DNA from 2 places in the Pseudoalteromonas agarivorans genome. Region 1 is predicted to be linked to the other one. Evidence: predicted binding sites of a transcription regulator. Region 1 holds the regulator's gene; the other holds the start of a gene.
The links. The regulator FliA, encoded in region 1, starts transcription of late flagellar genes. The targets are predictions, from matches to a motif close to CTAAAGNTNNNNNNNNNNNNGCCGATA.
Positions count from the first base shown of each region.

Region 1 (3,421 bases):
AACAATGCTGTCATCTTGTGCAGCAAATGCTGTTAAAAGGTGGATTAAACTTTCTTCTACTTCTCTGACTAATTCAATTACACGGCGGATAACCTGGCCGGTTAAATCTTGAAAATCCTGCGCCATTAGTACATTGGTCATTAAAGTTTGCAACTCATCGGTTTTATGATGAGAGCTGTTCATAAACTTGTCGATGCTGTGGCATAAGGTTTTAAACTCGCCCAGCTCTATTTCGCGGTTCATAAGCCTATCCCAAGTAGGCTTAATATGTGCAATTTCATCTGCTAGCTGCTGCGCAATAGGAAGGCTTGCTTCGACCGCATCCATTGTCTTATTAGCTGCATTTTCTGTCATTTCCATGACATAGTTTAAGCGCTTTTTCGCATCCGGTATTGCATCAGTGGTTAAATCGGTTAAACGCGTATCAAGTTCAAAGCTTTTAAGGGCTTCGTGTAATTGGCGTGTTAACTTACCTACTTCAGCAAAAAGCTGCGATTGCTCTTGAGAGGCAGTATCTAAAATTAATTGATCTGCTTTATCTTGCTCACCGTTTTCTAAAAAAACGACGAGCTGACGAGCTTGTTCTAAAGTAATTTGAGGCGCAGCTGGTGCTGACATAAGCCTCTCCTCTCATTAACCTAAGCGTTCAAACACTTTTTCTAATTTAGTTTTCAAAGTACCAGCAGTAAATGGCTTAACAATATAGCCATTAACACCTGCTTGCGCTGCCGCTATTATTTGTTCTTTTTTAGCTTCTGCCGTCACCATTAAAACCGGAATATGTTTTAATTTTTCGTCAGCTCTAATGGCTCTTAGCAAGTCAATACCCTGCATGCCTGGCATGTTCCAATCGGTTACAACAAAGTCAAAAACCTGATTTTGCAACATAGGTAATGCTGTAGAACCATCGTCAGCTTCTTGAACATTCGTGAACCCTAGGTCACGCAACAGATTTTTTATAATACGTCTCATTGTAGAGAAATCATCAACAACAAGAATTTTCATGTTTTTATCCAAAACATCCTCCGGTGAGGTCTTAACCTATAATTTACTTACTACTAGTTTATCCAGTCATTGATTTTTGCTTTGAGCTTAATCATCGCCTGACCATGTATCTGACTTACACGCGATTCACTTACATCGAGTATATGCCCAATTTCTTTTAAATTCATTTCATCGTTGTAATACAAAGAAAGCACCATTGCATCTCGCTCTGGTAAAGACTTTATTGCCTCTAACAATGAATTATTAAACCGTTCATTTTTAACATTATTAAATGGTTTGTCTAGCGCTAAATCTTGACCTGCAGGGCTAATAACATCTTCATCTACCCCTAGGTCTTCTATACCAAGCACTTTACTGGAATTAACATCATTTAAAATATGATGGTATTCTTCTAGCGAAATATCAAGTTTTTCAGCTACTTCAGTATCTTTTGGTTCTCTATTTAAGCTATTTTCTAATTCTGTGATGGTTTCGGCTACTAATCGGCTTTTGCGGTGCACCGAACGTGGTGCCCAATCCCCTCTGCGCATTTCATCAAGCATAGCGCCGCGAATACGAATACCAGCAAACGTTTCAAAGCTTGCCCCTTTACTGGCGTCAAAGTTTTTTGAGGCCTCGATAAGGCCAATCATTCCCGATTGGATTAAGTCATCAAGCTGAACGCTAGGAGGAAGACGAGCTATTAAATGGCACGCCACTTTTTTGACAAGCGACGCGTGCTTTTCAACAATCACATTTAAATTTTGTGTTGATTGATATCCCATAGCTCTTTTCACCGATGTTGTCATAATCAGCCGTTTACTAGCTTCTCAATGAAAAACTCTAAATGTCCTGAAGGTTGATTAGGTATAGGCCATTTTACTGCTTTTGTCGCTAATGTTTTAAACGCGACTGCTGCTGGTGAATTAGGGAAAAGATCGACAATTACTTTTTGTTTGCGCGTAGATTTACGCATATTTTCATCATATGGAATAGTCGCAACAAGCTCCATAGACACATCTAAAAAGCGGTCTGTTACTTTAGAGAGCTTTGCAAAAAGCTCTTGGCCCTCGCGCATACTGCGCACCATGTTTGCAACAATTTTAAATTTATAAACGCCATGCTCGCGGCTAAGTACTTTAATAAGCGCGTAGGCATCAGTAATAGAGGTCGGCTCGTCACACACCACCACCATGACATCTTGCGCTGCACGAGAAAAACTCAGCACCATGTCAGAAATACCAGCGGCGGTATCTACAATTAAAATATCAAATTCGGTATTAAGCTCACTAAAGGCACGAATTAACCCAGCATGCTCAGATGGGGTTAGCTCCACCATACTTTGCGAGCCTGATGTAGCAGGCACGATTTTAATACCGCCTGGGCCTTCAACTAAAATCTCGTCAAGTTCGCACTCGCCTGAAAGGACATGAGATAAGTTTTTTTCAACACGTAGTCCTAGCATTACATCACAATTAGCTAGGCCTAAATCGGCATCTAATACTAATACACGATTACCCTGCTGCCCTAAAGCAATAGCAGTATTTAAAGAGACGTTGGTTTTACCCACCCCTCCTTTACCGCCGGTGACAGCGATAACTTTTACGCCGTTGTTGTTGTTTTGACTCATTTTGCGCAGGCCGCTTGCTTGATCTAATACTGTGTTAATCATACATCCCTACTGTGCTTGACGCCACTGCTTGGTGTCTTGAATGTTGTGCTTTTGCTCTTTTTAAATACAATTGCTCAGCTTTTTTTACTAGTTTTTCAGCATTTGCAACGCGAATATCTTCTGGTACACGCTGACCATTAGTAAGATACCCTATTGGAAGGCGATTTTGAATCGCTATACTAATAATCTCACCTAAACTTAATGATTCATCTAACTTAGTGAAAATACAACCGCTTAGCTGAACCTTTTTAAAATGTCTTACGGTTTCTTGCAGTACATTTATTTGTGCTGTGGCACTTAATACTAAATAACTACGTATATCTACTCGCTGGTTGCGCATTAACGTATTTAATTGCTCTGTAAGGCGTAAATCACGTTGGCTCATACCCGCTGTATCAATTAATACTAGACGCTTATTGCGTAAATGATATAAAACTTCAGCTAATTCATTGGCATCTTTTACTTGTTTAACACCACAACCAATAATACGACCATACGTTGCAAGCTGCTCATACGCACCAATTCTGTATGTATCAGTGGTGATTAGGGCAACTTTGTCGGCGCCATACTTTTGTGCGCCTAATGCGGCAAGTTTAGCAACTGTGGTTGTTTTACCTACACCAGTAGGCCCAACAAGGGCATACACACCCCCTTGGCGAAGAATTTCGTTATTGGTGGTTTGCATTTGATCTTCAACCATTTGCAATAATGCTTTCCAACCTTGCTGACGCGATACGTCATCTGGGATAAAACACGCCATTTGCT
Region 1 covers NZ_JANIGJ010000008.1:48,880-52,300, reverse strand. The annotation lists gene NQT65_RS14750 (protein phosphatase CheZ) at 1-618, opposite strand, end outside; gene cheY (chemotaxis response regulator CheY) at 634-1,017, opposite strand; gene NQT65_RS14740 (RNA polymerase sigma factor FliA) at 1,059-1,769, opposite strand; gene NQT65_RS14735 (MinD/ParA family ATP-binding protein) at 1,796-2,656, opposite strand; gene flhF (flagellar biosynthesis GTPase FlhF) at 2,649-3,421, opposite strand, start outside.

Region 2 (3,421 bases), on a different contig from region 1:
CATTATGACCTTGGACTTCATTTTCTCGCCAACCAAAAATTTTGCTGGCAGCTTCGTTAAAGCTCAAAATAATGCCGGTGTGATCTATAGTCACAATGCCATCAATAGCAGTGCCTAAAATAGCATTTAGTCGAGATTCATCCGCCGATTTTTCCTCAAGCAGTAAGCGGTATCTAACCATGCCATTTATAACTGCAATAACACAGGTCATAGCAACAGTCGCGGTAGCTACGGCAATAGCCACAAAAGCAAGTTCAGTGGTTGACTCTTGATAATCGGGTAAAAGCGGTGTGGTTGCAACAAAGCGGGTAGCGGCCATACCCATATAGTGCATACCTGCCACCGCTGAGCCTAAAATAACAGCGGTAATAGCGCGCGCTTGCAGTTGTGATAAATTAGGTAGCAAACGCGTTAAATGATAACGCGTAAAAAGTGCTATAAACGATAAACCAACAGCGACCACAATTGATAAAGCAAACATGATTGCATCGTAACGTAGTAACGGGGCCAGCTCCATTGCTGCCATGCCGCTGTAGTGCATTGTACCAATGCCTGAGCCTAGTAAAATAGAGCAAATAATAAGGTTTTTATATGACCCTTGCGATTTTACTAAAATCGAAAAAGCGTACTGACATGCAATAAACGCCGGTAAAAAAGACAACATGGTAATGAGTGGATCATAGCTAATGTTTGTGCATAGCGAAAAGGCCAACATACCTATAAAATGCATGCTCCAAATACCGGCCGATAAAACAGTGGCACCGGTTACATTAGCTAAGCGTTTATAGTTTTCGAACTTTGTTTGCTTAGCTACATCAACTAACCAAAGCGTAAAAAAGGCAGCAAAAATAGCGGTAATGACCGATAAACTAACCAGTATAGGGTTATATGCACCGTTGATAATGAGGCTCGGATCGTGGTCGGTTATAAAAAATGCAGACAGCATAGTGGCTCAAATTAGTATCTTTATTGAACTAGTTTAATAGATTTAATATATAAATAAACTGTTAATCTAATAATTTATATTATAAATCAGTGAGGTTACTTTTTAGCATTAAAATATTAACATGCGTAGCGTGCTTTATTAATAAGACGTGATTTTGCGTAAATAAAAATAATAATAAACACTGAGCCCATTTATTTATCGCTAAATAACTGCATTGATTAAATAAGGCTTTATAATACGCTTTTATTTATATTTAGAGCATACACCTTGTTTGAGTATCAGCTAAAACGCAGTGCAAGGCGTAAAACAGTGGCAATAAAAGTTAGCCAAAAATTAGTTACTGTTTATGCGCCTACACACGTGCCAAAACTACAAATAGAACAATGGCTGTTTAGTAAAAAAGAGTGGGTAACTGCGCAATTACATAAACAACTTAATGCCATTGATACTCAACAACACCCGTTTAAAAACCAGCAAATAATGATTTTTGCTAAGCCATATACCATTACTTTTGCAAAAGGGACACGCTCGCATGTTCAGCAATCCGATAGCGTATTTACTATTTACACTTCTAATCGAGTAAAAAAACAGCCTGAAAAACGCAAGCAGTTACTTTGCCTTGCCCTTGAAGAAACGCTAACAAACTACGTTGAAATGCGTTTAGCTTATTATTGCCAACAGATGTCAGAAGCATTACCGACTAAATTGACGATTGGAAGTTATAAACGTAAGTGGGGGAGTTGTAATTCTCGGCGAGAGCTAACCTTTAGCCTTAACCTTGTTGGGGCGCCTCATCATATAATTGATTATGTTATTGTGCACGAATTGGCTCATTTAAAGTATTTGAACCACAGCAGCGCTTTTTGGAAGCGCGTAGCTAATTTTTATCCCGATTATAAATCTGCATCAGCATGGCTTAAAAACCACGGGGCAACATTACAGTGGGTATTTGATAATTAGTCTAAAAATGAAGTTTTAAATAGTAATGAAAAAGGTATAGAAAAGGATACTGAAGATAAGAAGTGGTGGAGGGAGCTGGATTCGAACCAGCGAAGGCTGAGCCGTCAGATTTACAGTCTGATCCCTTTGGCCGCTCGGGAACCCCTCCACACTATTTTGTTACATTTGGCCCCACTTAACTTAGCGGTAAGAAAAGTGGTGGAGGGAGCTGGATTCGAACCAGCGAAGGCTGAGCCGTCAGATTTACAGTCTGATCCCTTTGGCCGCTCGGGAACCCCTCCAATGCAACGGCGCTGATAATAGCAAACTGCGTATTTAAGTAAAGAAAAAAGCTAAAGAAATTTGAAATAAAGCCGATAAATATCTATCAGTTATCATAATCGGCTAAAGACTATGCAAATCGATGATTTGTTAATCACAGAGAGTCAACTAAAGACCAGGCTAAATAAAAGTGTGCATGAAAATCGCAGAGGCGAATTTTCACTTTTATTAGCGATGCTATCGCACGATGCGCTGGATTTTAGTCAATTTCACTTGCCAACGAGTGAAACGCATAGTGCTTATGTAGACGAAGAACAGTTAAGGGAGCGCTTTGGTGCTGGACCAAAGCAATTATTAGCTCCCGAAAAATTTGATATGACCATAGGGCAAGAGCACGCGTCGGTGATTGTTCAACAAGGCGAGCAAGCAGGCATGAAAGCAATAAAATTAAGCCACTGCTTAAACCCTGAGCCACTAGCGATTAGAGATGACAAGTTTCATATTCCTTTAACAGTAATCGATAATTGTGAACTATCAGTACGCAGGCGCTTAAATGACACGCACACGGCGCTTGCAAGTCCACAAATGGACGCCGCAGCATTTTATGACGATTTAACTAATGAGGCTATACATAAGCCATTGCTTGTTGCTAACGCATAAAAATAATTTAACACTTGTGCGTTTTAAAAGCCTAAAACACCTTATATTTAATAACCGGTTATGCAATAAAATAGAACAATTCTTTTTTTGTTTAAAAAAAGCATCCACAAATTAAATGCAATTGCTATAATGGCTGCAAATGGTATGACTTGAGTGCCATTATCATTAAATCAAGGTAATTAGGAACGTAATGAAGAAAACATTCACGCTAAATCATGAGAAAATCAAATACCCTCGTATGGTTGATGCTGCAAAGCATGAAGTGAAAAAATATTTGAAAAGAGAGCGCAATAAAACGCTACCTGTTGAAGCTGATTACTGGGCGTTTGACTGTAAGTTTGGCACAAGTGCCGATGATGCCGAAGTCGTTCACGTAGCTGAAATTAACAACAAGATCAGCGAAATCGAAAAGCAGGCGCTTACTTCATTCTATGTTGAGATTTTAGCTAGACCTGCGCAGCGTGAATCGTTCGATCTAGATGATGATGAATAACCAATAGCAATATTGTAGAAAATGGACCTAGATGGTCCATTTTTTGTTTATGGCAGTTATTAACATGTTTAGTGGTATAGAGTAGCGCTTAAATAAAAAGC
Region 2 covers NZ_JANIGJ010000001.1:85,842-89,262, forward strand. The annotation lists gene NQT65_RS00385 (MHYT domain-containing protein) at 1-946, opposite strand, end outside; gene NQT65_RS00390 (M48 family metallopeptidase) at 1,256-1,906, shown strand; tRNA gene NQT65_RS00395 (tRNA-Tyr) at 1,970-2,054, opposite strand; tRNA gene NQT65_RS00400 (tRNA-Tyr) at 2,103-2,187, opposite strand; gene NQT65_RS00405 (VC2046/SO_2500 family protein) at 2,300-2,827, shown strand; gene NQT65_RS00410 (DUF6172 family protein) at 3,018-3,320, shown strand.
Region 2: a site for FliA is predicted at 2,239-2,265, ahead of NQT65_RS00405 (VC2046/SO_2500 family protein). Genes of this name have one in related genera too.